2 regions of the Gottfriedia sp. NPDC056225 genome follow, and region 2 is predicted to be linked to the other one. Evidence: a T-box and tRNA genes for the amino acid it is inferred to sense, from the RefSeq annotation. Region 2 holds a T-box; the other holds one or more tRNA genes.
The links. The T-box of region 2 lies ahead of asnS (asparagine--tRNA ligase). A T-box ahead of a tRNA ligase gene usually reads a tRNA of that ligase, here a tRNA-Asn.

Region 1: it has a tRNA-Asn gene. The T-box ahead of asnS (asparagine--tRNA ligase) is inferred to sense a tRNA for this amino acid. The anticodon was not compared.

The regions. Positions count from the first base shown of each region.
Region 1 is NZ_JBHJTJ010000014.1:93,061-109,271, forward strand. Features, by position in the region: gene pstB (phosphate ABC transporter ATP-binding protein PstB) at 1-735, opposite strand, end outside; gene ACFCYN_RS11765 (peptidoglycan D,D-transpeptidase FtsI family protein) at 961-3,120, opposite strand; gene ACFCYN_RS11770 (MFS transporter) at 3,230-4,447, opposite strand; gene ACFCYN_RS11775 (hypothetical protein) at 4,828-4,977, shown strand; gene ACFCYN_RS11780 (superoxide dismutase) at 5,121-5,729, opposite strand; tRNA gene ACFCYN_RS11785 (tRNA-Ser) at 5,937-6,026, opposite strand; tRNA gene ACFCYN_RS11790 (tRNA-Met) at 6,039-6,115, opposite strand; tRNA gene ACFCYN_RS11795 (tRNA-Asn) at 6,128-6,202, opposite strand; gene ACFCYN_RS11800 (DUF1189 domain-containing protein) at 6,592-7,350, shown strand; gene ACFCYN_RS11805 (hypothetical protein) at 7,460-7,792, shown strand; gene ispG (flavodoxin-dependent (E)-4-hydroxy-3-methylbut-2-enyl-diphosphate synthase) at 7,908-9,008, shown strand; gene ACFCYN_RS11815 (sulfate/molybdate ABC transporter ATP-binding protein) at 9,605-10,678, opposite strand; gene cysW (sulfate ABC transporter permease subunit CysW) at 10,690-11,571, opposite strand; gene cysT (sulfate ABC transporter permease subunit CysT) at 11,573-12,403, opposite strand; gene ACFCYN_RS11830 (sulfate ABC transporter substrate-binding protein) at 12,524-13,576, opposite strand; gene ACFCYN_RS11835 (arylamine N-acetyltransferase family protein) at 13,890-14,657, shown strand; gene ACFCYN_RS11840 (hypothetical protein) at 14,773-14,904, shown strand; gene ACFCYN_RS11845 (BAR domain-containing protein) at 15,029-15,304, opposite strand; gene ACFCYN_RS11850 (M20/M25/M40 family metallo-hydrolase) at 15,339-16,211, opposite strand, start outside.
Region 2 is NZ_JBHJTJ010000048.1:376-16,586, forward strand. Features, by position in the region: partial or broken gene ACFCYN_RS21205 (S8 family serine peptidase) at 1-859, opposite strand, end outside; T-box leader at 1,669-1,907, shown strand; gene asnS (asparagine--tRNA ligase) at 1,960-3,351, shown strand; gene ACFCYN_RS21215 (amino acid permease) at 3,455-4,849, opposite strand; gene brnQ (branched-chain amino acid transport system II carrier protein) at 5,021-6,367, opposite strand; gene ACFCYN_RS21225 (YwaF family protein) at 6,931-7,656, shown strand; gene ACFCYN_RS21230 (fructose bisphosphate aldolase) at 8,144-9,031, shown strand; gene ACFCYN_RS21235 (hypothetical protein) at 9,125-9,547, opposite strand; gene ACFCYN_RS21240 (MFS transporter) at 10,042-11,259, opposite strand; gene ACFCYN_RS21245 (M20 family metallo-hydrolase) at 11,322-12,572, opposite strand; gene ACFCYN_RS21250 (nucleoside deaminase) at 12,826-13,275, opposite strand; gene ACFCYN_RS21255 (cytosine permease) at 13,346-14,794, opposite strand; gene arcC (carbamate kinase) at 14,868-15,821, opposite strand; gene ACFCYN_RS21265 (ankyrin repeat domain-containing protein) at 15,821-16,211, opposite strand, start outside.

The DNA.
Region 1 (16,211 bases), on a different contig from region 2:
GCTTAAGAAGAAAGCAGTTTTATCAGAAACACGTGCTGCTTGTTGCATATTATGAGTCACGATAATAATACTAAAATCCTTTTTCAAATCATTGATTAATTCTTCAACTTTTAAAGTTGAAATAGGATCTAATGCCGAAGTAGGCTCATCCATTAAAATAACATCAGGTTCGATTGCAAGGCAGCGTGCAATACATAAACGTTGTTGTTGTCCCCCTGACAAGCCATGTGCGTTCTCATGTAAACGATCCTTAACCTCATCCCAAATCGCAGCACCTTTTAAACTTTTTTCAACAATTTCATTTAATGAGGCTTTATCTTTAATACCATGAATTTTTGGTCCGTAAGCAACATTTTCCCAAATTGACTTAGGAAATACATTTGGTTTTTGGAATACCATTCCTACATGAGTTCTTAATTCTTGTACAGGATAGTTTTTATCGAAAATATCTTGTTGACGGTAAAGAATTTTACCTTCTGTTCTAACTGTAGGCACTAGCTCAACCATACGATTTAAAGTTTTTAAATAGGTCGATTTACCGCAACCACTTGGACCAATAATTGCTGTTACTTCATTTTCATATATGCTTAAATTGATGTTTTTTAGCGCTTTATCTTGTCCATACCATAAATTTAAATTTTGAGTATCATAAACAATTGATTTTTTTGTGTTTGTATTTGTATCTTCAATATCTTCACTTTTAATATTATTTTCTCTATCTAATGTAACTGTCATAACTTCTATCCCCTCTCATCCTAAAGGAAGCATTCTATTGTTGTTTTAAAATGTTAACTAAACAATAGCTATAATTTATAATCTTTTTAATTCGGTAATTGATTACATGAATAATCATATCCTTAAACTATTAAACCTGTTTTAACCGAATGTAAAGATTATGTAAATAAGTTCAGAAGCTCTTTTAAATTAGATAAAAAAAAGAGAAGGGATTCTCCTTCTCTTTTATTGATTCTTATTTTGGTCGTCTTGACTATTTTGAGTACTTTGATTTTCAGTTGTGTCTTTTGGTTCATCATTGTAAACTGATTGTCTTTCTTTTTTTAATTTAAAGTACTCATCCATAATATCGCGGCCAATGTATTTATTGACAGGCGCTTGGTCAGTTTGTAACCAAGGAACTACAACTGAAAATGCAATTTCAGGATTGTCATATGGAGCATAGCCAGTCAATGTTTCATTATATGTTCTTGGTGCTTCTTTATAATTTTTACGATCAGGTCCATCATAGAAGGACTGGGCAGTACCTGTTTTACCAGCTATTTTATAGTCTACGCCTAAGAAATAAGGACGAGCAGTACCACCTTGTTCATTATATACTTTGATAAAACCTTGTTTAACTCGATTGATGTATGAATCCTTCATATCAATTCGATTTAAAACTTTTGTTTTTACTTCTGATCTAATTACTCCAGTATCTTCACCAATAGAAGGTTGTCTTAATTCTTTTGCAACATGCGGTTGAATTCTATAACCTCCATTTGCGATTGTCGATATATACTGAGCTAATTGAAGTGGTGTATAAGTATCATACTGTCCAATCGCCATATCTAGAAGGAAACCTGGGTTTTTGTCGACACCTTTAAATCCAATTGCTTCATTTGGTAAATCAATTCCAGTTTTAACACCAAGTCCAAACTGACTGAAGCTATTACGGAATGTATCAAACGCTTTTACATCGATATCCAAAGGTTTATTTGGAACATAATTTGCATGACCAATTGCCATTGCTGTTCGGAACATATAAACGTTTGAAGATCTTTTTAACGCATCTAAATCATTAATCCATCCCATATTACTATAAGATGATTTGATAGGTGTCCCTGCAATTTTAATCGGTGTATCGAATTGTCTTTGTCCAGGAACAATCGCTCCTGTTTGAAAACCTGTTAAAAGCGTTGCACCTTTTACTGTCGAACCCATCTCGTAAGATGAAGTAAGATTGCCTGTTGCATAGTCAATAACTTTATTTCTTCCTGTCTTTTTATCTTTAACAATTTGTTTACCTGACATCGCTAGAATTTCACCCGTATTCGGATTAATCATTGTAACGAATGCTCGGTCCAAATATTTACCATTTGAAGTTGCTTTTGCTTGTAAAAGCCTATTTTTTACAATTTCATCAACCTTACCTTGAAGCTCCATATCAATTGATAGTACTAAATCACTACCAGGTTCCCCTTCAGTAATCACCTTCGTATCAACAACATTTCCATTTGAATCAATAACATTTTGAGCTTTACCTTTTGTACCTCGTAAAACATCTTCATACTGCTTTTCGATATAACTTTTTCCGACACGATCATTACGATCATAGCCACGTGCTAAATAATAATCTACATTCTGAGCAGGTAAACCCTCTTTTTCAGAAGTAATATTACCTAAAATTGTGCGGAACGTATCACCGTAAACGTATTTTCTTTCCCAATTTGTTGTTACATCTACACCAGGAAGCTCGTCCAAATGTTCACTAACAGTTGCATATTCTTTTTCAGTAACTCCCTCACTTTTAATTGTTTGTGGAGTTAATGCATAACCTACGCTCATTTGCTTGTAAATTGCAAGGATTTGCAAGTCATTTGGACTAAACGAATTCATGTCAGCTTCTGTAATTTTATCAAGTTGTAAATTATAGTAAGCTTTGTTATATGCAGCATCATCATCTTTATTTTGAGCCTTTAGATCTTTATCTTCTTGTTTTGATACTAGTGTTTTTGCGTCTTCAGGATTTTTTAGTAACCAAAAATCCTTTCGATCTCTTTCAGTTATTTTATTAGTTGGCATCTTAATAAAAGTTTTTAACTTAGTAGCCATTTGTAATAGTTCACCAGACGTCGTACCTTTTTTCCTTGTATACGTGATTGTACGTAAAGGCTTATTATCTACTACAACCTTACCATTACGATCTAGAATTTTCCCCCTTGGTACAGCTTGATCGACGGTCATATTTTCTGTTCGCTCTAATTCTGATTTATAGTCTTCACCTTTTACAATTTGTACAACACCTAATCTTAGAATTAAAAAGGAAAATAGTACAAATACAAGGAAAAATAGAGTATTCAGTCGTGTGGGTAATGTAATTTTATATTTCTTAGGTTTATTCATCTTTTCTCCTCTTTTTTCTACCATTGCTTTCATTACGCGTATTATTATTTTATTGAATTGGAAACAGATTTACAGATATACTTTTGACAATTTAGTGAACTATCTTGTATTAAGCATGGTTAAATTCTAATTTCCTCATTACGAAATAGACCAAAAAGTGTCCTGTACCAAATAAACACATTAACAATGGAATAACTTGTTTCGCTGGAAACAATATAGTACAAACAATGAATACTGCAATTGAAAACATTCTACCACTATTCAAATAAACTTCACGTATCACTATATATTCCACTCGATATTCCCTGGCCTTATACGATTTTCCTATTATATCATATGTTAAAGATAAGTAAGGTACTAAAATGATTGGATACGCCAAAGAAATAATTGCACCATAAATAATCAATAATGAAAAATTAACTTTAAAAGCAATTACGAAAACCGCACTAAATAATAAAAATCCTCCAAGAAATATTGCTTTCATTCTAAAATTTTCTTTTATGATTCGAGTCACAATGTAATAAGTAATAAAGCTGATTAATGATGTTATTAATCCATACTTCCCTAAAGCAAACTCACTTCCAGTTGATAAGAAAATATAGATTGAAATGACAAACATAAAGATCCCTTCACGATTGCCTTGAAAGAAATTGGCATAAGTAACTTGTCGCCAATTCTCATTTAACTTTCTTTCCAAGATGACTCGTTTAATGTTGAACTCACTATCAAGTTCTCTTTTAATTAAAAAACAACTTAAGACAACCGCACAAACAAATAATAAAACTGCAGCCATAAATACAAAGTGATAACCTTTATTTCCAATCATGGAAGAAATGATTGCTCCAGCAATAAACGGCCCAAGCATTCCAGAAAATGAATTAACAAGCCCTAAAAAACCGTTAAAAAATTGCCTAGTCTCAGGCTCAGTCACTTCAAATGTTAATAAATTAAACGCCAAATAATAACAACCATTTCCAACTCCTAAAATAGCTCCGATTAATATCGTTGCTAGCAATGTCTTTGTTTCAAACACTAAAACAACAATATAGAAGATCGCTAAAAAAGAAATACCGATCCTAAGAATCACAACACGATCAACTGTTTTAGCTAATCTACCCGCAATCACGAAAGTCAGAGCTTGAAAAAATGCAATCGCAAATTGATACGAAGCTATCGGTAAATAATCATTTGACTGCTTCCATAAATAAACATTTACAAATGTACTAGATAAAGCTGTTGCCAAAGTAAATAATCCACCGACACTTAATAACAAAACTAAGTCTCTGTTTAGATCGACATCACCTAATAAAAATTTCCACCTACTCATAAAAACTCTCCTTTGTCTCATGAACTAGTTTTCCGAGTAAATGAAAATTTATCCTTTTATTTAACAAATATAAAAGATACTATCCTGAAGATTTAACGATTCGAGGTAAAAATAGATATCGCGCTTGAAAGGATTGGATACTGAGTTACAAATAAAACCGTTGAATCCGAAAAATGAAATCTGGAACCGAAGTGTATGGTTGAAGCTCAAATAAAAATGGGGAACGAGCGATGAATTACTTTACTAATTTTTTAATGTTTTTACTGATAAATGCTAAGTTAGCTGCACACTAATAAACTAATAAGGTTTACTTAAGTAAAATAAGGTATTATATTTGTTGAATAGATTCTCTTTAGAGACAAGAAAAGTAGGTGAACAAAGTGGGAAAATATCAATTAGATTATAAAGGTCAGCAAGCTGTTGCAAAGTTTCATGAAAAACAGACACCTGCCAAATTTGATAAAAAGATGCAACTTGAAAAAATGCGTGCGGAGTATTTGAAAAAAAAGCAAAAACAAACAGATAAATAATTTGAATGAAAACATAGGAAGACTAAAATCTTCCTATTTTTTAGTTCAAAAAGCAATTAAAAAAATTACTGCGACAAATAAAAAAGGGGCCATCCCTATGTCAATTATCCTGACTTTAGGATGACCCCTTCATGTTTTATAAATTATTTAGCAGCTTGGTATAACTCTTCTACTTTTTCCCAGTTTACTACATTCCAGAATGCACCAACATAGTCAGGGCGTTTGTTTTGGTAGCCTAGGTAGTAAGCATGCTCCCAAACATCTAAGCCTAGGATTGGAGTTTTACCTTCCATTAATGGTGAATCTTGGTTAGGTGTGCTAGTTACTTCTAACTCACCATTGTTTACTACTAACCAAGCCCAACCAGAACCGAAACGAGTTAATGCAGCTTGTGTAAATGAAGCTTTTAACTCATCTAGGCTACCGAATTTAGCGTTAATTGCTTCTGCAACTTCACCAACTGGAGTGCCTGTGCCTTCTGGAGTTAATAAAGTCCAGAATAAGCTGTGGTTAGCATGTCCACCACCATTGTTACGTACAGCAGTACGGATACCTTCTGGAAGTGCATCTAAGTTTGAAATTAATTCTTCAATTGAAGAAGCAGCTACTTCTTTGCCTTCTAAAGCAGCGTTCAAGTTAGTTACATATGTATTGTGGTGACGAGTGTGGTGAATGTTCATTGTTTCTTTATCAAAGTGTGGCTCTAATGCATCATAAGCATAAGGTAATTGTGGTAATTCGAATTTTGACATTTTTAAATTCCTCCCAAGGATAATAGTGAATTTCCATTTAAAGTTATCAAATATATTGAAAGATTTCAATAGTAATGCTCAGAAAAGGAAAATAATATAAAAAAGATTTACTTTTATCAGAATTAGATCCAAGGTTTAATAGCAATATTTAATAATCAAAACGAAAAAAGTCTCCAACGATAACGTTGAAGACTTTTTCACTGTTTAAGGAGTAAGAGGGATTCGAACCCCCGCGGGCTGTTACACCCCTGTCGGTTTTCAAGACCGATCCCTTCAGCCGGACTTGGGTATTACTCCATAATAAAATATTGGTAGCGGCGGAGGGAGTCGAACCCACGACCTCACGGGTATGAACCGTACGCTCTAGCCAGCTGAGCTACACCGCCAAATTATATAAATGGCTCCGCAGGTAGGATTCGAACCTACGACCACTCGGTTAACAGCCGAGTGCTCTACCACTGAGCTACTGCGGAATAATTTCCGTTGTCCTTAAGACAATATTTAATATATCATGCCTCTAATTAAACGTCAATGTAATTTTTCACTTTTTTTATTTTTTTTAGATATTAATTTATCTTAATAAACTTTTAGTGTAAATAATATGAATGTGAAGTTTGAAACTGCTCTAAAAGTTCATCTTCCCCACTAATCTTGCACTCCTGTATTTCTCCCCCTAATTCATAGTCCAGGCCAACTTACTATCCTTAATAAAACTTCTGCCCGCTCTTAATCTTACTCTTTTCATTCTAATTAAAGTTTAATATTCATTTTCAAAAAAAAGATTATAATATACAAAATAGCTCTAAAGATACATAATAAATTTCGGGAAGTGAAATAACATTTAATAAGAAAGGATGAGTTTATGAATATATTTAAACAATTTTGGTTTAGTTTATACTCTCCAAAAACAATATCAAGATATAGACTCCAAAAAATCGGTAAAACAATCTTTTTTCTATTCCTACTAGCAATTTTATATACTCTTCCTGGGTTCTTTTCATTGGAAAAAAATGTGAAGCTTCAGGTGAACAATGTTTCTGATTTGCTAAAAGAAAATATTCATACAATTTCTTTAAACAAAGGAACAATAGCCTTAAACGACAATACGCCATTCGAACAAAAGATTGGTGAATATAACTATGCTTTTTATCCAAATGAAACAGTTATGCCTACCAAATTAAAAAATGAACAGTTTGCATTTGTTGTATTAAAAAATAGAATAATCATGAAAAATGATAAAGGCGAGCAAGATTTCCCTTACCCTTCATTAAAATCAAAAGAAATAAATAAAGCGGGCGTTTCAAAATTTATTAAAAATATAAAAGAAGCTCTTCCAGTCATTTTAATCGCGTTATTTTTCCTATATTATTTTGGTTCATGTATCTTCATATTTTTACTTGCGACAATTTTAGCATTTTTAACAACTGTAATTAAGTCGACTAAACACCTACAGTTTAGACAACGCTTTGCAATGGTTTCATATAGCTTAACATTACCTACTGTTATTTATTTCTTACTTAGATTATTCGAAATAAATATTCCATTCCAAACTTTAATTTATATTGTAATTGCAGTTGTTATGTATACATTAACAATTCGAAATTTACCATCAAAAAAATAATCAATTTCCGAAGCGTTTACACGCTTCTTTTTTTATGGACTATTTCCTGGCTTCTTTTTGGAATATTCGGTGTGGACAAGCATATAGTCTACAAAAGGAGTGATTATTAATGAAAAGAATAGCTTTCTTATTCGGTGCATTATTACTTGGATATATAATTTTCTTCGACCTTAACGTAGGAACGATCCCTACTCAACATATTGCTACAGTAGCCAAAGCATCTAAATCAGAAACAAAAACATCCTCACTTCCAAAATATGAAAAAATCCAAGTAAAGAATGGAGATACTGTTTTAGGAATTATCGAAGATCTCAATCCCGATTTTAGCCAACCAATTAGCCAAATTACGAAGGATTTTACAGAGTTAAACGACGGCCTTCTACCGACTAAAATACAAAGTGGAAAATCATATAAATTCCCAATTTACTCTTCACAAAAGTAAATTTTGTGTTATATTTCTTTAGAACCAGTTGATAAAATGAGTAATCATGAAGAAAATATGATAATGTAGAAATATAAAAAATGAAATAAGTTATTTTTGAAGGAGCGAGTTACTCGTGAACGAAATTACACATAGAAGTAAAACACGTGCAGTTAAAGTAGGAAATGTAGTTGTTGGTGGAGCAAATGAGATTTCAATCCAAAGTATGACAACAACAAAAACACACGATGTTGAAGCAACAGTTGCAGAAATTAAACGACTTGAAGAAGCTGGATGTCAGATTGTTCGAGTTGCAGTACCAGATGAAAGAGCAGCTAATGCGATTGCTGATATAAAAAGACAAATTAATATACCACTTGTAGCAGATATTCACTTTGATTATAAATTAGCGCTTAAAGCAATTGAAGGCGGCGTAGATAAAATAAGAATTAATCCAGGTAATATTGGACGTAAAGAAAAAGTTGAAGCAGTTGTAAATGCAGCTAAAGCTAAAGGAATTCCAATACGTATCGGTGTTAATGCTGGTTCTTTAGAAAAACGTATTTTAGAGAAATACGGTTACCCAACTGCTGATGGAATGGTTGAAAGTGCATTACATCATATTAAAATTCTTGAAGACTTAGATTTCCATGACATCATTGTTTCAATGAAAGCATCAGATGTAAATCTTGCAATTGAAGCATATGAAAAAGCATCAAAAGCATTCGATTATCCTTTACACTTAGGTATCACTGAATCAGGTACACTATTTGCTGGTACAGTTAAAAGTGCTGCTGGTTTAGGTGCAATCATAAGTAAAGGGATCGGAAACACAATGCGTATCTCTTTAAGTGCAGACCCAGTTGAAGAAATAAAAGTTGCTAGAGAATTACTTAAATCTTTCGGCTTATCTTCAAACGCTGCAACATTGATTTCTTGCCCTACTTGTGGACGAATCGAAATTGACTTAATTAGTATTGCAAACGATATTGAAGAATATATTTCAACACTAAAAGTACCAATTAAAGTTGCCGTACTAGGATGTGCAGTAAATGGACCTGGTGAAGCACGTGAAGCTGATATTGGAATTGCTGGAGCACGCGGTGAAGGATTACTATTCCGCCACGGGGAAATCGTTCGTAAAGTACCTGAAGCAACAATGGTTGAAGAATTAAAACGTGAAATCGACATTATCGCAAAAGAAAAACTTGCTGAACTAGAAGCAGCAAAAGGCTAAAGAGACAAAGAAACAGTCTCCCCTAGCTTTTAATAACGTTGTAAACAAAGAGGCCTCCTAAGAGTCAGCGTAACTGACAAATAGGAGGCCTCTTTTTTCATATTAAGAAAGACTATGTATAACTGCATCTTCGCCTAAGGCACGATTGGCAGTTTACGTTAATATAAGCCTTTCTAGAATGGGGGTATCTTGTTAGAATTTTATTATTAGAGTGGAATTTATGCTCACCTTATATTGATATTTAATAGATTTCTTCACTTTTTTAAGCAATTTTTTTTAAAAAAGTGCAAATTTATTGATTTTCCATTGTGTGCATCGATCTTTGAACAATTAATTAGATGAAATACCCTAACCGGTATTAGTATTTCCCTATCTAAATTGGGGTCCAACGGAGTTTAATTGCAGTTTCGCTAATTTTATTTGCAGTTTTACTGATTTTATTTGCAGTGTTTCCTTCATTTGCTCTGTTCACAGCTTTATTTGAACTTTCAAGTTTTTATTTGCAGCTAATCTTCATCTCAACTACTCTTCCTCTAAATACTTAGTAGGATGCCCATTTCAAACATTTTGGACACCCTACTGTTTACACGTTCCTACTAGATCGAATAATCCTGAGGGATAAATACCTTTAATTCATTAGGGCGTACAAATACTCGTTCTCCAAGTTGAATATTTAAATCATAAAATAATTCGTTCATTAATTCGATTTCGACATAATCATTTGTGTCTTCTCGAAGGACTTCGACGTATACAATTGGCCCCACTGCATGAATATGAGTAATGATTGCACTTATTGATGTTTGATTTGTTTCAATTTTTTCGATTGATATTTGATGAGGTCGGACATAACCTGTAACTTCTTTATGATCTCTTTCCACTTGCTCCTGTAATGGTATTTCTAGACCACCACTTATTAAATTTCCTTTATTAATCCGTCCATGGAACAAGTTTACTTTTCCAAGAAAATCATAAACAAACGGGCTTGCAGGTGTATGATAAACTTCTTCCGGGGTACCTATTTGCTCAATTGTTCCCCCATTCATAATGACCACTCGGTCGGCAACTTCAAGTGCTTCTTCTTGATCATGTGTTACAAATATGCTTGTAACATTAATTTCGTCATGAAGCTTACGTAACCATCTTCTTAAATCCTTTCTTACTTTTGCATCTAGTGCTCCAAATGGTTCATCTAATAATAATACGCTCGGTTCAACAGCCAAAGCTCTAGCTAATGCGACACGTTGTCGTTGTCCACCTGATAATTGCGAAGGAAATCTTTTGGCAAAGCTTTCTAATTTTACTAAATTTAATAGCTCCATTACTTTCTCATTAATTTTTCGCTTAGTTGGTCGTGTAGCTCTTGGTCTTACATTTAATCCAAATGCAATATTATCAAAAACGGTCATATGCTGAAATAAAGCATAGTGCTGGAAAACAAACCCTACATTCCTTTCCTTTACTTGTAAATTTGCTACATCCTGTTCCTCAAAGAATATTTCCCCATCATCTGGATTCTCTAAGCCAGCAATTATTCGTAGTAATGTTGTTTTTCCAGAACCAGAAGGACCTAATAGTGCTACTAATTCTCCTTTTTTTATATTTAAATCAATTCCTTTTAAAGCAGACTCATTTTCATAACTCTTTAATACATTAGAAACTTTAATTGACATACGATCCTCTCCTATTGTTTCTCTGCCTTCTGTACTTTCCATTCAATAATATTTTTTATCACTAATGTCAGAATCGCAAAAATAGACATAAGTGACGCAACTGTATAGGCTTGTGGAAATTGGTACTCATTATATAAATTTTCTATATGAAGTGGCATCGTAATCGTTTCTCCGCGAATATGTCCAGAAACTACTGATACAGCTCCAAATTCTCCAACCGCTCTTGCATTACATAATATAATGCCATATAAAAGTCCCCATTTAATTTTTGGAAGTGTCACCTTCCAAAAAATATGCCAACCGTTAGCACCTAAAGTTAACGCAGCCTCTTCTTCTGCACTTCCAGTAGCCTGCATAACTGCAATTAATTCTTTCGCAACAAACGGAAGAGTTACAAAGATTGTTGCTAAAACAATTCCTGGGGTTGAAAAAATGACTTTTAAATTGTGCTCTTTTAACCAGCCACCAAATACCCCATTATTCGGACTAAATAAAAGTACAAATAAAAAACCCGTAACAACTGGAGACACAGCAAAAGGTAATTCAATTAAAGTTACCAATAAATTTTTCCCTTTAAAATTAAATTTCGTTGTAGCCCAAGCAATTGAAACTCCAAATATTGCATTAAGTGGTAAGGTAATAATCGTTACAATAAATGTTAATTTAATTGCAGCTAAAGTTTCATCATTTACGATTGTTTCTTTATAAACTCCGAAGCCATCCTGCAATGCTTTTATAAAAATTGAAACTAAAGGAAGAAATAAAAATAGCGCTAAAAATAAAATAACGATACTAGTTAAGATGATTTGAAACGATTTCCCCTTTAATTTAATTCCTTTTTTTGTATGACTATTTAAAGTTAATTTTCTCTCAATATTTAACTCTCTTTCCATTCTAACTCTTACCCCCTTGAACAAATGCCCGATTAGAGTATCGTTGAAAAATACTAATCAATAATAATAGAAGGAAAGAAATAACTAATAATACAACTGCTAGTGCAGTTGCCCCTGCATAATCGTATTGCTCTAATTTTGTCATGATCAATAAAGGGGTTATTTCAGTTTTCATAGGCATATTTCCCGAAATAAATACAACAGACCCATATTCCCCTAAAGACCTCGCAAAAGCTAATGAAAAACCAGTTAACAAGGCTGGTAAGATTCCTGGGAATATTATCTTCCAAAAAATTTGTAAACGGTTTGCGCCTAAACTTGCAGCTGCTTCCTCAACATCTTTATGGAAATTCTCTAGCACAGGTTGCACCATTCTTACTACAAATGGTAATCCAATAAAAGTAAGAGCAATAATAATACCTAAAGGTGTATAAGCTATTTTGAAAGAAAATAGTCTTCCAATCCAACCACTTGGAGAATACAAAGTAGTTAAAGTAATACCGGCTACTGCAGTCGGTAATGCAAATGGTAAATCAATGAAAGCATCTACTATTCTCTTCCCTGGAAAACGATATCGTACAAGCACCCAGGCTACTAATAAACCAAAGACAGCGTTTAAGATCGCAGCAATAAAGGCTGTTCCAAAACTAACTTTATATGACATTAGTACTCTAGGATCGGTTACAATTTTAAAAAATTTAGTCCACCCTATATCAAAAGAGTGTAGAAATAACATCGATATTGGTAAAAAAATAAAAAAACTTATATACAATATTGAAAATCCAAATGTTAAACCGAACCCAGGTAAGATTCTCTTTCTTGTCTTTAGCAAATTTATGTCCACTCCTTAAATGAAAATCAAATAAAGAAGACTTGGACATAGCTCTATAGATGAGCCTCGGTACATCCATGTCCTCTTTATTTTTTAAGTTATCGTTACTCAATTAATCGTTTATTGATAAATTTGGTCAAATATTCCACCATCATTAAAATGCTTCGCTTGTGCCTTACTCCATCCTCCAAAATCTTTATCGATTGTCAACATTGGTATACTAGGATATTGTTTACTATATTTAGCAAGTATTTCTTGATTTCTAGGACGATAGTAATTTTCTGCAATGATTTTTTGACCTTCTTTACTATATAGATAAGATAGATAGGCTTTCGCTACTTTTTCAGTTTTCTTTGCCTTTACATTTTTATCTACGACTGCAACGGGTGGCTCAGCAAGAATACTAATAGATGGATAAACAATTTTATAATTCCCTTCGCCTAATTCTTTAACAGATAAAAGACCTTCATTTTCCCATGCAATTAGTACGTCCCCAATCCCTTTTTCAACAAATGTAGTTGTTGAGCCACGCGCGCCAGTATCTAAAACAGGTACATTCTTATATAATTTCTTCATAAATGCTTTAATTTTTTTCTCATCACCATCATATTTTTTATCTGCATAACCCCAAGCAGCTAGGTAATTCCATCTTGCACCACCAGAAGTTTTAGGGTTTGGAGTAATTACTTGAACACCTTTCTTAGTTAGATCATCCCAATCCTTAATATTTTTTGGATTGCCTTTCCTTACTAAGAAAACAATAGTTGAAGTATATGGTGTTGAATTATAATTAAATTCTTTTTGCCAATTAGGTGATAATAGTTGTGCCTTTTCGTTGATTGAATCAATATCATAACCTAGAGCAAGTGTAACAACATCAGCATCTAAACCATCAATTACTGCCCTAGCTTGCTTTCCCGAACCTCCATGAGACTGCTTAATTGTCACTGTTTGGTGATGCTCTTTTTCCCAATATTTACTAAACGCTTTATTATAGTTTTCATATAATTCACGGGTTGGATCATATGAAACATTTAGTAATTCTACTTTTTTATTTGCCACATTTCCATTCGTTACCTCACTACTATCGTCTTTTAAAGTCGAATATAAGATTCCAGAAACAGCCAAAACTGCAACAACCGAGCCAATAATCCAAGTTTTTGCCCCCACTATATTCCGCCCCCTCAAATATCAATTCTCCGATATTATTTGTACCCATCTCGATCATTCAATACATTAAAATCTCCCCTTTAAGGCACAAATGCAAAAAGACCCTTAACTAAAGAAACTAGTTAAGGGCCTTTGGTCTTCCAATCAGCCAATTTGATTTTTTTATATAAGCTTAATAATAAACACACTATTCCTATGTGTCAACTATGAATTTAGAAAATTTAAAATTATTTTTCATTATATTTACTATTTATACAAACCTCATTGTATACTCATTATATTTACTATTGAAATTACATTTTATATGGAGGATCTCATGCTGTTAGAAACATATTTTAAACACATCGGATTAAAGAAACCAGATACAATTTCATATTCCTCGTTAAAAGAAATTCATCGTCATCACTTACTTTCCATACCATTTGAAAATATCGATATTATTTCTCAAATACCACTAACTATGAACCCTTCTCTAGTATTGAAAAAGATTTCATCAGGTAAGCGTGGGGGAATTTGTTTTGAAACAAATTCATTATTATTTTCTGTCCTACAAGAACTAGGTTTTAATGTCTCTTATATTTCAACTCAATTTTGGAACCAAGAAAAACAACAATGGAATCCAGAGTTCTCCCATTTATCTATTTTAGTTAAAATTAACGGACAAAATTATCTTGCCGACGTAGGAATTGGTGGCGGTTTTTTAGAGCCCCTCCTTCTACAGGATCAATACGAATACTCTGATTCAAATGGATCCTATCGTATAAAAGAACAAGACCATTCGGACTGCTTCATCCTCCAAAAGTTCAATCAATCTTGGAAGGATTTATTATTCATTTCAATCATACCGAAACAGCTACATCAATTTGAAAAACAATTTAACTACTTCCAAACTAGTAATGAAACAATCTTTACCCAATATAAAATTGTCAATTTACTAACAAAAGAAGGAAGAATCTCGTTATCGGATCATCAACTAAAAGTAACTAAAAATCGTAGAATCTTTATATCTGAAATAAAAAATGAAGATGAATGGCAATCAATTTTTAACCAATTATTTAATCCAAAAGCTGAAATAAAGGGCTAAGAGATTGGCCAAAGTCCCAACAATCTCTTTTTGGCCCCTCTTCTTCCTAAAATACTAATAAACGAAACAATAATCGAACAAATTAATTGTAAACAAAGTAAAGGGGATCGATCATTTGAAAAACAGCGAAAAACAAAATAGCATAATAAGAGAAAGACGTGAAGATGAAGTAAATAATGTTAATGAGAGTCAAAAAAATAAACAGCCACTTCCTCAAGCAAAGGATATTGAAGAAATGGAATACTAAACGCTTAAATGCAAAAAATCTACAAGATCATTAACCTATCTTGTGGATTTTTTGCGAAGATGTAAAATTTTGTTCAAACTCTAAACTTGAATCATTACATGTTTGACACTAGATCACCAGGTTTTTACCATATATCGCCGAAATTCAATGATATATCAACGAAGTTCAGTGCTTTATCAACGAAGTTCAGTGTTTTATCAACGTAGTTTGGTGTTTTATCAACGAAGTTCAGTGTTTTATCAACGAAGTTTGGTGTTTTATCAACGAAGTTCAGTGCTTTATCAACGAAGTTCTGTGTTTTATCAACGAAGTTCTGTGCTTTATCAACGAAGTTCTGTGCTTTATCAACGAAGTTCTGTGTTTTATCAACGAAGTTCACAGCTTTATCAATATTGTTCACATTATGTTCGTATTTCTTCCTACTATCGCTATCCCTACATTTTACTTACCATACGGATTACTTCTTCTACTATAAAAGGTACTTCTTCAAATGCATTTTTCATATGCAGTCGCTCAGTTAACTTATGGGCATCCTTTCCGAATGGCCCAATATTTAATACAGGGGCATTTAATTTTCCCATTAAATCAAATGGTAATGTATAGCAATCCCCCCATACTGGTGTGTTTTGCTCAAATGCTATCCATCCGTTAGATGTGTCACTGTAATTAACATAACTTAAATCACAAATCCCATTAAAATAGTGAATTCTTTTTACTGGCAAATTAAACTGATTAATAGCAAGTTCAGAAGAAAACTTAATACATTGTTCGACTAATTCATTTCCAGTGGAATTAATAGCTGGATAATATGGTGGTGCAAACAAAATGATAATCGCTGGTGCAAGCTCCTGACATTCAATCATTAAATGATCAGCAATTCTAAAAGATTTTTCACGATCATCCCACTCATTATGAGCATTAATTTCCTTTTTAAGTTCCATAATATAGTTCTGTCCTAGTTTTTCAGAAGCATAGTTATGCAACTCCCTATACTGCAGAACTTTTACTTTTCCAATGGGATTCACATGATGTTTTTTACATATATTTTCATATTCAAGATTACATTCATCAGCAGCTTGCTGGGCTATTTTTTCGAATAGATTAAAAACTTCAGAAGCATTTCTTTTCATTAAAAATACATTATACAGCGCGCCTGAACGAAACGGGGTTTGAGTGGAATACTCTAACCTCAAGTCCTTTTGTTGTAACGTAACTGGTAAAGGCGTAGTTTCATCAAAATCAGTCTCTTGAAATTCGTCATTCCATTCCATTTTTCTAGTTAAAAATGAAGCAATATATGGAGATGT
Region 2 (16,211 bases):
TACCAGCAACATGTGTTCCGTGCTCAGTATAGTATGCTTCTCCGCTACTGCCTATCTCAGGCTGACCAGACTTCTGCCAATCTGCGTATGTTGTTTCCATTGGATCATTGTCATTATCAACGAAATCATAACCACCTTTAAACGCATCTTTTAAATCCGGGTGATTATAATCAATTCCAGTATCAAGAATACCAACTTTTACGCCTTTTCCCGTATAGCCTTCTTCATGAAGTTTTTCGATACCCGGGAACGTAACCGATGTATGAGTTGCAGCTTGCGTTCCTGTAGTTGATGACTCACTAATGGATGGTGGCTCTACATGAACTTGTAAATCACTATAGACAGATTGTACTGCACTTGATTTAAGAAGTGATTTTATTTTGTTAGCTGGAATTGTCATTGCAACCCCGTTGAATGCTTTCTTATATGAACGTTTAATTGAATATGGATTTTTCTTTGCTTTTAATTCACTACTAAAAATTGTTTTTAAATCTTTTTGGAATGTTTCATGTGAATCGTCTACTTTTGCTTGTGCATCCGCTGCTGAAAGCGTATCACCATTTGATGCTGCTTCGATAACCGCAGTCTGCTGAGGCTTGTCCTTAAACTCGACAATGACAGATGTAAGCTTGTCACTTGTTTGATCAACATCAGAAGATAATTGAAGCCCCTCTTTGTCAGTTAACTTTAATTGCTTAATTGCCTGAAGCTGTTGTGGCGTAAGTTTTGCTAGTACTTGATCAATTGCTGTTTGCGTTGCAGCTTTGGCAATTGTCTGATGTTGTGTTAATGGAAATGCATTAAATAAAACACCAGTACCTAATGCTACAACTGCTGTACTTTTGATTAAACGTTTCATCCTAGTTGTCTCCCCCATTTTTCTATATTTTCTTTCTATTTAGATTATACGGAAAGTTTATGGTTTTGATATTTTGACAAAATTCATCAATCGATAATTTTTATTCGACTTATTACGACAAATCTCTACATTTTATTCATTTTTCATCTCATTTCGATCAAAAATCTGTAAATATTTTTCTACAAAATCTTTAATTAAAAAGTTAAAAGCTTCTATAATACTATATCGCTAATCGACAATTATGAAATTCACATTGAATCTGATTGTTTTCCACCTATGAAACAACGATTAATCACTATCAATGCTCTTTCATGACATATGTATTTCTTAATTGCTTTTGGAGAATTTTCATTCCTTGGATTTTGCATCATGTAGTTATTGATGACATGGTGCAACTCCATTTTGTTAAACGGCTGCTTCCTCTTTGTGCCAGTATTCTTTTTCCCTTTGCATCTATTTGTGTAGTAGTTCCGGTAATTCCATTTCAATACGAACCTTCAGTTCTATATGCAACATTTTGCTAATTACAAAAAAATTATATAATAACTGTTTATTATTCAAATAAAATGACTAGACTTTGATAAATATTAACAGTGACTTAGCTTTTTTGATGAACTAGAATAAAAGGGTAATATTAATAGAAGAAAGTTGACAAAATTTTGATAAAAATATTACCATTTATACCTTCATTTAAGTTATAGTGCTTTACAAATAAAGATTCCAATGAATAATCATTGACGGCAACTAGACAAAGGATTATGTTTTGTGATAAATTATTACAAGAAAAATCTGTTTAATAACTATATATTTTTAAAACGATGAAAAGGAAAGTAGTTTTTGCTATAGTCGATAGCGAGCCAGGGACGGTGAAAGCCTGGTGATGAGGCATGGATGAAGAACACCTTTGAGTTCTAACCGAAAGGGTTATCTTAAGTAGGCTTAGACGTTTCCAGAACGTTATTAACTGGGGTAAGCAATATTAGCTTTAAAGTTGGTCATATTATGACAATTTGGGTGGTACCGCGGAAGTTAGCCTTTCGTCCCTATTTTTGGGGATAGAAGGCTTTTTTTTATGGAAAATTAAAATTAGGAGGCAAATTATGATAAAGACCGTAATTAAAGATTTATACAGAAATCAAGAAAATTTTAGCAACAAAACTGTTCAGATTTCAGGATGGATTCGTACTCTTCGTGATTCTAAAACTATTGGCTTTATAGAGTTAAACGATGGAACATTTTTTAAGAGTGTACAAGTAGTTTTTGAAGATAGTCTTGATAACTTCAAAGAAATCACGAAATTACCAATTAGCTCATCTGTTTTAATAGAAGGTGAATTTGTTCCAACTCCTGAAATGAAACAGCCTTTTGAAATTAAAGCGACAAAAATTATTGTTGAAGGATTATCAGATACAGATTATCCTTTACAAAAAAAGAGACATTCTCTTGAGTATTTAAGAACAATCTCTCATTTACGTCCGAGAGCCAACAGTTTCTCTGCCGTTTTCAGAATTAGATCTCTTGCAACTTATGCTATTCATAAATTCTTCCAAGAAAAAGGATTTGTCAATGTACATACTCCGATTATTACTGGGAGCGATACAGAAGGCGCAGGAGAAATGTTCCGCGTGACGTCAATGGATTTGAACCAAATTTCTAAAACTAAAGACGGAAAAGTAGATGACAGTGCAGACTTCTTCGGTAAAGAAACTAACTTAACTGTAAGTGGTCAATTAAACGCAGAATCATTTGCTCTTGCTTTCCGTAATGTGTATACTTTCGGTCCTACTTTTAGAGCAGAGAATTCTAACACTGCAAGACATGCTGCAGAATTCTGGATGATTGAGCCAGAAGTTGCCTTTGCAGAACTATCTGATATCATGGACCTTGGAGAAGACATGGTTAAGTATGTCATTAATTATGTTTTTGAACATGCACCTGAAGAAATGGAATTCTTTAATAGCTTTATCGATAAAACACTTATCGAAAGATTGAAGAATGCATTAGAATCTGATTTTGGTAGAGTGACTTATACTGAAGCTGTTGAATTATTGCAGAAAGCTGATAAGAAATTTGAGTACCCTGTTGAATGGGGAACAGATTTACAAACGGAACATGAACGTTACTTAAGTGAGGAAGTTTACAAGCGTCCTGTATACGTAACTGACTATCCGAAAGAAATTAAAGCATTCTATATGAGAGCGAATGATGACGGTAAAACAGTAGCAGCGACTGATTTATTAGTTCCTGGTATTGGAGAATTAATTGGTGGAAGCCAACGTGAGGAAAGAGAAGACGTCCTTACTGAACGTATTAAAGAACTTGGTATGGATGTTGAAGATTACTGGTGGTATTTAGAGCTTAGAAAATACGGTGGTACAAAGCATTCTGGCTACGGAATTGGTTTTGAACGACTTGTTATGTATTTAACTGGTATGAAGAATATCCGTGATGTTATCCCATTCCCACGTACACCAGGAAACGCTGATTTTTAATTTGATATGAAAAATAAAAATAGGATGCTTTCGGCATCCTATTTCTTTTTCTATTTTATATAGCGGTTATTCCACTAATCATTAAACTAAGTGATTTAAGCAGTTAGTTTATTATTTTAATATCATCATCTATTTGTTCATCTACCGGTACACGTTTTCCTATTCCGAAAGCATAAAAACTAATTGTTACGATCACCAAGAAGATAATCCCTACAATAAGCGAGATACGTGTGTCGTCATTAAACCACATTCCGATTAAAACCAAAACTAAATAAGCTAACGTTATATAGTTCGTAACAGGCGCAAAGGGCATTTTAAATGGATGATTGGCAATTTCTGCTCCCTTTACTTTTCTGAATCGCAAATGACTAATTAGAATGACAAACCACGGAATCATACCTGGTAGTACACTTGCACTGTATACATACACGAATAAATTTTTTGGTGCAATAAAGTTTAAAATTACACCGACTACTAAACCAATAAGAACACCAACTGTACCGAATAAAGGCACTCCGTTATTTGAGACTTTAGCAAAATATTTTGGTGCTTGTCCATTAACTCCTAATGTATAAAGCATACGTCCTGCACTGTAAATACCACTGTTACAGCCAGACATTGCAGCAGTGATTACTACAAAGTTAATGATTCCAGCAGCAGCTGTAATACCAACCTTTGCAAAAGTTACAACAAATGGGCTTCCAATCGAATTTAGTTCATTCCAAGGGTAAACCGTTACAATTACAAAAATCGCACCAATATAGAAGATTAAAATACGCCAGATCGTACTTTGAATCGCATCTCTTAATGTTTTTTTCGGATTTTCTGCTTCTCCAGCTGTAATACCAATTAATTCAACACCTTGATAAGCTCCAACAACTAGTGAAAGTGCAAAGAAGAAACCTGACCAACCACCTGTAAAGAAGCCTCCATGTTTCCATAAATTTGATAATCCAATCGCATGTCCACCGTTACCAAGACCGAAGAAAATTAGGCCAAATCCAGCAACAATCATCAATAAAATTGTAACGATTTTAATCATCGCAAACCAAAATTCAAATTCACCAAATGACTTAACAGAAATTAAGTTTGCTGCACCAAGAATCACAATTGCAATAAGGCCTGGTATCCAAGCAGGTAAGTCTGGAAACCAGAATTTCATGTAAGCTCCAACTGCTATAATTTCTGACATTCCAACAATAACCCACTGGAACCAGTTACTCCATGCAGTCATATACCCCGCTAACGGATGTATGTATTTATGGCCAAATGTAGCAAATGAACCTGTACTAGGCTCTAAAAACAACATTTCACCCATTGCACGCATAATAAAGAAAATAAAAATGCCCGAAATTGCATAAGCAAGCATTACTGATGGGCCTGTCCAATGAATCGTACTCGTTGAACCCATAAATAAACCTACACCGATTGTACCGCCCAAAGCAATCATCTGTATGTGACGCGCTCCGAGGCCTCTCTTCAATTCCTTTTGTGCCATGCTATTTCCTCCCCAAAGATAAGATACTATAATCTCTATTTTGTATTGAAATGATGAAGCAAGTGTCACTTTTATTATCTTTTTTTAAAACTGATCCCCAAAATCATTGTTATGCAACATATCTTACAGTTAAGCTTCTTCATTTCCCTTAGATTATTAGATACTGGTTACCTACCCTACTTTTCGAATTGGGTTAGAAACATCTTTCTTCCGTAAAACACTAACATAATAACCACATAAACCACCTATGAGCGATGGAACCAACCAACCTAATCCTAAACTATACATAGGGAGAAACTTTGTGAATAAATGATGTATTACTTCAATACGTATTCCAGCTGAGTTTAGACCATCAAATAGACTCACAATAAACGTTAAAATCAAACTACCCTGATACACTTCTGGTCTGCCATTAAATTTATAGTGTAAGAATGTTAAGAAAATTAAAGATATGGCAATTGGATACAGTGTCATTAAAACAGGCACTGAAACTTTAATTAATTGTGTTAAACCTATATTTGCGATAAGCGTACTAAACACAGACATTATAATTGCAATCTTTTTATAAGAAATGGCTGGAAACAATTCATTAAAAAAAGAAGAACAAGCAGTGATTAGACCTACACTCGTCGTTAAGCAAGCCACGGTAATCATCAATCCAAGTAAGATTGCCCCATAAGAACCAAAATAATAGTCTGAAACCTTCGCTAATACTTCAGCACCATTATCTAATCGACCAAGTTTTTCAACACTCGATGCGCCCATATATGTAAGAGCAGAATAGATAATTGCTAAAAGTGAAGCAGCGATTGCTGTTGATTTTCCACAAACAATCATAAGCTGTTTTTTAGAAGTAACGCCTTTTCCTTTAATTGCATTTACAATAATAATTCCAAAAACAAAAGCTACAAGAGCATCCATCGTTAAATATCCTTCTTGAAATCCTTTAAAAAACACATGTGATGTGTACCCTTTAAAAGGCTCTTGAAATTTTCCAATTGGACGAACAATAGCTACAACAACTAGCAATCCGATAAATGTTAATTTAATAGGAGTCAGAAACCTTCCAACTATATCAATAATCTTTGTAGGATTAAGTGATAACAAGCAAGTAACTGTGAAAAATAAAATTGAAAATATGATTAATGGAACAGGACTTGCATCATTTGATAAAAAAGGTTTAACGCCAATTTCAAACGATACATTCCCTGATCTAGGGATAGCGAAAAAAGGACCAATTGCTAGATAAAGGACCGTAGTAAATACAATACCAAACAACGGATGTACCCGTCTAGCTAAAGATTGTAAGTTTTTTTCACCTGAAAAGACAAATGCAGTAACGCCAAGTAGTGGTAATCCAACTCCAGTAACTAAAAACCCTGCATTAGCTATCCATAAATTTTTTCCGGCTAACTGTCCAAGAATAGGTGGAAAAATTAGATTTCCAGCGCCAAAAAACAATGCAAATAGCATAAAACCAAGTATGATTATAAATGAATAAGGTACTCTTGATGACATTAAACAACAACTCCGATAAATAATTTGAATTTGTATAAAGTTTCACAACTTATACTAATAAAAAGCTATCTTCTATTCACTAATTTTTATTTCGTCTCTTTTTACGACCAAACAATCTTACCTCACATTTTTATCAAATTCAATAAATTATAATAATTAAGATTAGACTGTTTTTCTAATCTAGATCGATACTCAGTAGTTTTACTTTAGTTTTATTGTTGATTGGCAACTAAATTTTGATTCAAAGAAATTTTGTATGTTGGTGTGAAGATGTGTGAAGATGGAGCCACTCTCATCTTCTGTGTAGAAATACGAACAAATTATGGCTTTTGTTGATAAAGTTGTGAACTTTATTGATATAGTTATTATTTTTGTTGATATAGCACTAAAATTTGTTGATATAGCTTTGATTTTTGTTGATAAACGGTTTTACTCAACAGAGCGTTCTATTTTTGAGATACATTCAATAACACCTAAAACGTAACACCTGTATAGAACAGGCAGAATTTGCCCCAAACTAGGATACTCGCGCATAAAATTAAACTAAGTAATGGGGTATCGTGTTGCACAAATATTTTCAGTTCCATTCAAAAATGGATAAGTTTCACCTTTTTTCAGTGGAACACCTATTAACAATTGGTATTATTTTTGCACTTTGTATTCTTCTTTTTATCTTTAGAAAACAGCTTCAAGAGCAAGTAAGCGAACGATTTTCCCGTTATACTTTAGCGTTACTATTGTTGGCTTCTGAAGTTTTTTATCAACTATGGCTTTTATATGAGAATGCCTGGTCATTAAAAACAGCTTTGCCACTTCAACTTAGTGATATTGCAGTCATTTTGGCAATTGTGATGCTACTGACAAATAGCTACAGATTGTTTCAATTCATGTATTTTGCTGGATTAGGTAGTTCGATTCAAGCAATCATAACACCCGATCTTGACAGATTTTCATTTCCGCATATTCGATATTTTGAATTTTTTGTTTCGCACGGAGGAGTTGTACTAGCTTGTTTATTTATGGTTGCGGTCAGTAAATACCGCCCGACCATATCTTCCCTGTGGGTAACGGCCCTCATCGTTAACCTTTATGCAGCCTGCGTATTTTTCATAAATAAATCACTGAAAACAAATTTTCTTTACATTATGAAAAAACCCGCAAGCGCGTCACTATTAGATTATCTTGGTCCATGGCCATGGTATATTCTCTCATTGGAATTAGTTATGATTGTAAGCTTTTACCTTCTGTACAGCCCATTTTGGCTGAAAAGGAAAATCGAAAGAAAGTAATCGAAGTACATTTAGAAGATTTATGGAAATATAGTAAATAGGAACCGACTATCATCCATCGATTCCAAGTATGTTTAACTATTAAAACAGGACAGAGTAATTAAATTTTCAACTCTAAATATTAGAACCCATTACCTATATTGTCTTTTGTAATATTTCACTTTTAATGAAGAAAGGCGACAAAACACCCGCGAACATTTAACTAAATTCCTCATGAGAACATTAGTCTTATTTCAGTGGTAACCCCTTTCCAATTACTTAAATTAATAATGGATTCTTAGTTCTATAGGAACTAGCCCCAAACCAGACCTGCGCAACATATTGATTATCGCGAACTCAAAGCTAGTACGAGTATTAAACGATTTATTTATTTTCAATTTACTATTTTCGGCTTACCCCTATTCCTAATAAAGGTTACTAAGTACCGCTGCATATACTAATATTATCTTCCTACATGGAGATTCTAAAAAAGAAAGGAGTAAGATCCATGAATAAAAAACAATTAGAACGAATTAGTTCCGGAAAGGGTTTTATAGCAGCTTTAGACCAAAGTGGCGGAAGTACGCCTAAAGCCCTTCTGCAATATGGCATTAAAGAAGATAGCTATTCGAATGAAAAAGAGATGTATGAATTAGTGCACGAGATGAGAACGCGTATTATAACAAGTCCAGCGTTTGATTCAAAGTTTATCTTAGGTGCAATCTTATTTGAAAATACGATGGATCGTTATATTGATGGGCAATATACAGCTGATTATCTCTGGGAGAAAAAAGGTATAGTACCTTTTCTAAAAATAGATAGTGGGCTTGCTAATCTTGAAGATGGAGTTCAACTCATGAAACCCATTCCTGGCTTGACCGACTTGCTTAATCGGGCGAATAATCGTAACATTTTTGGGACTAAAATGCGTTCGCTTATCAAAGAAGCAAACGCTGCCGGAATTAAAAAAGTTGTTAAGCAACAGCTTGATATCGCTAACCAGATAGTAGATATGGGACTAGTACCGATTATCGAACCGGAAGTTGATATTAACAGTGTGGATAAGGAAGCATCTGAAAAACTACTAAAGAATGAAATCCTTGCTCAATTATCTACCCTTGATAAAGATGCTAAGGTCATGTTAAAACTTTCCATCCCTACGAAAAACAATTTCTACACTGATTTAATAGATGATCCTCATGTAGTAAGAGTTGTGGCTTTATCCGGTGGGTACACGCAAGCAGAAGCTAATGAAAAACTAGCTCTGAATCACGGATTGATTGCCAGCTTCTCACGCGCCTTATCGCAAGGGTTAACGGCCGGGCAAACTGACGAAGAATTCAATTCGATGCTTTCGAAATCTATAAATAGCATATACGAAGCTTCTATTAAATAATAATGTTGGAATAATAGCTCGCACCCGTACTAATGAAAAACAAAGTACGGGGCTTTTTCTATTCATTTATCCTTATAGCAAAGATTAATTATTTTATTGATCCACTCTTTTTAAAATAACGGTACTTATTTTATTTTTCCAGTAAATTTCAATATGTACTTCATTTTCATTATCAAGGAACTCACATCCACCGCACTCTCTTTTTTTACTATGGAATTCATTAGATTTATTTAACAAAAAAGCCTCACTCCCAATTATTCCATGGCTATACTTAATCAAATAGTGCGAGGGTGACTTAGCTAAATCTTTATCATACTTCCCTTTATATTTTATTGTTGTTTCAAATAGGATATCAGTACCTACCAAGGTCATTTTGTGTGAAATTTCCCAATTATTGTCCACACCTTTAAAACTAACTGTTTTGCTTTGAAAAAAATGATTTTCTATTTCTCCATGTACTAGAGCAGTTGAATTAAATAAGAACAGTAAACAAAAAATAAGAACCGCTTTTTTCATTCGAAATCTCCTGTTTTTATGTTTAATATTCAACTGAGTTATGGACTTTTATGCAGTTAAATACTATTTAGTCATAAAAAAAAAATCGACTAAATAATCTCATAAACCTCTTATCAGTTAATTTTTTTCATATTTCCTCTCTTTTTTTAACTCATGAACCTTACTAGTATAAGCAATTTTAATATTCTCGGTATATTATGATCACGTAAATCTTTCATGAGTATGATTGCTTTATTTTTAATATTGATTAGGTTTTATTTCAACAACATGAAAAAAATCGACTAAATAGTCGATTTATCCCATTTAAAAATGTTCATAGTTTTTTTAGATAGCTAAAATTGTTTTTATAGTGTTCATATAGTGTTTATATAGTGTTCAATCCTTCTGGTGGTGGAATTGCATTTTCAGCTACCTCTTAATGCATTAATATCAACAAGCCATCCTTGCTAGGACTACATCGATATAAAAACATAGTTATATAACCTAATGAGGTATTATAATGCCCGGTCCTCTACTCCCCTATTTTCTTTGGCTATTATTCCTTTTTTATTCCCTATCCATCTGACAGACACGAAGCTACTAACAAGTAATACAAATGCACCGAATAGATAAGGTAGATTGATATGAATATCGAATAAAAAGCCAGCAAGTACTGGTCCAAAAATTTGACCGAGACTCATATATGCATTGTTCAGTCCTGCTACAAAACCTTGTTCATTACCCGCTTCCCTCGAAAGTAATGTGTTAATTGTCGGGCGTAGTATGTTATTAAATGTAAAGTACAACATTGTAATGACCATTACATAAAAGAAATTTCCTGAAAATAGCAAGGAAACAAGTGAAACGCCAGACAACAAGAGCATACTGCTAATAATTGGCTTTTCCCCAAATCTTTGTGTAAGTCGGTTCGTCAGTACTAATTGGTTGAATGTACCGATAAATGAACAGACCATAAACAGGATGGATATTTCTCTAGTCGTAAATCCATAGCTCTGAGTAACGAACAATGGGTATATTGCTTCAAAGTGAGTAAGTCCGAAACTAAGTGCGAATATCAATAACAATAAGATAAAATAGCGAGATTTAACCGATTGTACAAGTTGACGAAAAATATTATCCTTCTTTGGTTTTGATTTTAGATGCATGAGGCGTTCCTCTGAAGTTTTGGATTCCGTTAGTAATGGTATGCAACTAAGTACTGCCAAAAATCCAATACTTGCAGACGCAAAAAAAGGAGTTCTCGTTCCAAACTCAGCAAGTAGCCCTCCTAAACCTGGTCCAACAATAAAACCAGATGACATTGATGCGCCTAGAAATGACATTGCTCTTGGCCTTTGTTCTTCTGTCGTAATATCAACAACATAAGCCATAATAGAAGGAATCAAGGCTGCTGCTCCCATCCCACCAACTAATCGCGAGACAAGAAAAAGCGAAAAGTGATCTGCAGTAGCAGCCAATAGGTTAGATAAAACGAATAGGCACAGTCCAACAACAATCATCGGCTTCCGTCCGTATTTGTCTGAGATATTACCAGCTATTGGCGAGAACAAAAATTGTGTTAAGCCAAATGCGGATACTAAATATCCCGCTGCTTTTCCTCCTGCTCCAAAATCTATTAAAAGCCCTGGAAGAATCGGAATAACAAGTCCAATGCCAAGCATTGCAAGAAACATATAAAACAGTAAAAACGGTAGCGCAGTTTTTCGTAACATGGATTTTTCCCTCGTTTACTCGTAATGCTCAAAAAATATATTTTTCATTTGGAATACCTTAACTAATTTGATACAAATATTACTGCTTTTGAATAATGTAGAACTGCTTCTTCTAAAACATCTACTCCAATTAAAATATCATCAATATCCGTGAACTCATCTGGATGATGGCTAAGACCATCCTCAGATGGAACAAAAATGAGACCTACAGGAGCAAGTTTTGTCATATTCATTGCATCATGTCCTGCACCGCTTTGCATCACTTCAAAAGGAAGTTCTTTATCAACGCAAATAGCTTGTAACCCATCAATCAGTTTAGGTGAAAGCAATACAGGTTCTTCTGTACTGATGATTTTACTTTCTATTTCTAGCTTTCTATTTTTTTCAATCTTTTCGATCGTTTTTAATAAATAATCCAAAACAAACTTTCTTGATTGTACTGAAGAAGATCGAATGTCTATTTTCATCAGCACTTCTCCTGGAACTACGTTCATCGCACTAGAATGGATATCCAATACACCAACTGTCGCGACAGTGCCATGTTCTTGTTCATGTATTGCAACTTTTTCAAGCTCTAAAGCGATCTCGGAAGCTCCAAGAAGTGCATCTTTTCTCATATTCATTGGGGTCGTTCCAGAATGAGATGCTTTTCCGTTTATTTTAACTAGAAGTCTAATAGGTGCTGCAATTCCAGTAACAATTCCAATTTTTTTATGATTATTTTTCAATATTGGACCTTGCTCAACATGAAGTTCAAAAAACGCTTTAAATTCTTCATCTGCTCTACTAGCTTCATCAATACTATTGAAATCAAGAGCACAGTGAGCAAATGCTTTCTCCATTGTGATGCCATTACGATCTTCTAAATGACGGTACTTCTCTTTTTCAATGATCCCCGCCATCGCTTTACTCCCAACAGTTGATACCCCAAAGCGAGAAGATTCCTCACAAGCAAATGAGATAATTTCAATTGGGTGGTCAGTCACAATATGCTTTTCATTTAAACGCGCAATAACTTCGAGTGCCGCAATGACGCCAACTACTCCATCATATTTCCCACCCTCGTACACTGAATCCAAATGAGATCCCATTACAACAGGAGGGAGCCCTTTTACTCTGCCTTCTCTTCTTGCTATCACATTTCCACATTGATCCATTTGGATATCTAATTTTTCTGCTTTACACATACGGATAAAAGCATGAGTACAAGTTTGTTCCATATTCGAATACGCTAGTCTTGTAATTCCTTTTTCCCCAGTGTTATATTGACTAATTTTATTAAAAAGTGTTAAGTATCTTTCTTTACGATCCATGAGATATCTCCTGTCCTGTTATTTATCTTTTTTCCTACACTTAATGGGAAGTAATCCTCCATTAATCAAAATTTCATTTTATTGAAGGTAAGAGAAAATACTTTACATCATGTTCCTCATGAAAAGTTTATTTATAAAATGGTAAAATCCGACTCCAATGACAAGAGAGCCGGACTGTGTTATTTTCGTAAACGATCTAGTAGTAAAGCTCTGATGATACTGGCTTCACTTAAATATATGGTGTAGAAAAAGATTATTTATTTAGTTTGTGAAAATGGTCAAATAAGTTATCACAATCTTCTCTTTTGTCCACTTTAATCAGATTAAGAACGCTTTTATCTTCTCCTGTTAAATATTTTCGAAGATGTAGATCAGAGAACCCGTGAACATCAGCGTCTTCTGAAGTATTGCAATAGTAAACCTTCTTAATCCCAGCCCAAATAATTGCAGCTACACACATTGGACATGGCTCACAAGTTGCATAAATTTCACAATCAGATAAATCCATTGTTTCTAACTTCTTGCAAGCTTCTCTGATCGCAACCATTTCTGCGTGTGCAGATGGGTCAGTATCTCTCATCATCGTGTTGCTTACAACTGCGATAATTTCATCGCCTCTAACGATTGTTGCACCAAATGGTCCCCCAACTTTACTATTCATTCCTTTGATTGTTTCTTCTGCTGCCATTTTCATGTAATCCATTATTAAATCCTCCTATTATATAATGACTATATAGGTGTCTATATGTTACCCAGTCGTCCTATGAATCTTACTAATTCGCTTTGCTTATTCTTCCGAAAATGGTGTATAAAATAAACGAAACGATTAATCCACTAAAGAAGGCAAATTCATTCATTTTCACTAAAAACGGCACACTCTTAAGGAAAGCACCTGACATCGGAAGTATAAAGCTGATGACCAAAACAAACATAGCAATTGGATTATAGCCGTTCTTATACTCTCCATTACTGCCCTTTGGAACATAAATATGATCCAGATTTATTTGTCTTTTGCGGTGAATATAAAAGCTTGAAAGCATAATACCTGCGATTGGTCCGAAAATTGAACCAATAAAGCTATAGAAATAAAATAATGTCGTTGGGCTTTCTACAAGCTTCCAAGGTAAAATTAACGTACCAATAATTGCTGTTAAAATCCCTGCTGATTTTACTGTAAACACTTTTGGGAAAAGAGCAGTCATTTGTAATCCTGATGGTAATAGGTTGGCAAACACACAAAACGCTGTAGCACCAACGTTTAATGCAAGTATTAAAACAAGAACTGAGAATGTATTTTCGATTTTATCGATCGCATGAACAATATTAAAGATTGGTTCACCGAAAGCAATTTCAGTACCTCCAATTAATGCAACACAAGTAATGGCAAAAAGGATATAGGATAAGATAAACCCTAAAGGTAATCCAATTATGGCATCCTTTGGACGTTTAGCTCGATTCGTAAAATCCGAAATATTTACGACTGGACCTGCCCAGTTAGATACTAAAGCACTCACACAGGCAATAAACACTAGTGGGCTACTTGTTGGATTCTTTGGAACATAATCAAAAATTGGCCCAAAACCTCCAGCCATATTAATCGCCCAAACAGCTGCACCAATGATAAAGACATAGACAATAGGTGAAGACCAGCTACCAAATTTGTTAAGAACATTCATTCCACCTAAGAAAAGTAAAACAGTTACTGTCCAAAGTATTGCGTATGAAATCATTGTTGGGACTGTTAATCCAAGTAGATTAAAGTCACCACCTAGCGTCATATAATTTGGAAAAAATCTTGCAAAAATAACATTTAAAGATTCCGCTCCGACCACGGTTGTGGTACCAAAAAATACTAAACCAGCTATTAGACCACGACATAGTGCTGGGATAATAGCTCCTTTTACTCCAAACGTATCACGGAGTAACATCGCAAATGGCAAGCCATATTTGGAAGCAGCATAACCATTAAGGCAATAAAACGCTGCGACAATACTAGCTGAAAGCATAACTGCTAAAATAACTTGCTTCGTGTTTAAACCGAGGACAAAAAAACCTGCTACTGTCATATAAGACATGATATTATGAACCGCACCCATCCAAACGGTAACATAGTTGGACATTCCCCAATCTCTTTGATTAGGCGTTTTAGGTAACAGTTCTTCCGAGTACCCATAAGATTGATAGATCTCATGGTCACTGGCTGCTAATTTAGCTTCTTCCATCATTAACACCCCTTACTCATATAAACATTGATTTCCTTACTATTTTGTGATCTAATGCAGAGCCGTCTTTATATTATGCATTTACAATATGAGTACCTGCTTGCTCGTTGATTGCTTCTTTTAAGCTTTCAGGATTCGTTATAATTACTCGTTTTCCATTATTTTGTAAGAAACTTAAACTAGCCTCAATTTTTGGTAGCATACTTCCTGGAGGAAAATGATTTTCAAGGACGTACTGTTTCGTCTCTTCTACAGTAATTTTTTCAAGTGCTTTTTGATTTGGTTTACCAAAATTGATACATACTCTTGGAACGCCAGTTGTGACAATTAATGTCTCCGCTTGAATTTGCTCTGCTAAAAGACTTGTAGCAAAATCTTTATCGATAACTGCGTCAATTCCTTCGTACGTTTTATCGTCCTTTTTCACGACAGGAATTCCACCGCCACCTACAGCAATTACTACGTAACCATCCTCAATTAAAGAATAGATTACCTCTTTTTCAACAATATCAGTAGGTCTTGGAGATGGAACAACTCGTCGATACCCACGGCCAGAATCTTCCACAAAAACCCAACTTGGGTGATCTTTTTTCATTTCTTCAGACTGTTCTAGTGAAAAGAATGAGCCAACAGGTTTCGTAGGATTTTTGAAATTAGGATCATCAGCGCTAACTTCAACTTGTGTTATAACAGTCGCTACTTTCTTGTTTATCCCTCTTTTTGCAAACTCGTTTGTTAAAGCTTGTTGTATTTGATAACCAATACCACCTTGTGTATCTGCCACGTTGTTAACAAGAGGGACTGTCGGCATACCTGCTACTTCACTAGCAATCTCAGATCTTTGTAATGCAAATCCAACTTGTGGACCATTACCATGAGTTATGACAATTTCATATCCTTCTTGAACCATGTCTACGATATTTACAACCGTTTCTTGTACGGCTTCATATTGGTCTTGAGTTGTGTTGCGACCGTTTTCTCTAACTAGAGCATTGCCTCCGATCGCAACGATCACTAAATTCCCCATTATTTACCTCCTAGTTGTCTAAACTCGTTAATACTTAACAAATTTAGAGATTGCTCTTTATGCATCTGATATAACGAATTAGTTGGATCATTTTCAATAGCATTTTCAATTGCTTCTACAGCTTCTTCATGTCTTTCTAGCGATCTAAGACTATTCGCTTTATGAAACGAAAAATCATATCTTTTTGGCTGAAGAGCTAGAAGATTTTCCATGGCATGTACAGCTTCTTTATGTCTTCCAAGTTCTCTTAAATAATTTGATTTATGGTACAGATAGAAAGTTTCCTTTGGATCAAGTAAGACAGCTTTATCATATTCACCTAGTGCTTCATCTGGTCTATTCATTAATCTTAAGCAATTGGCAGTGTAAAAATAAAAATCAAGATTTGTA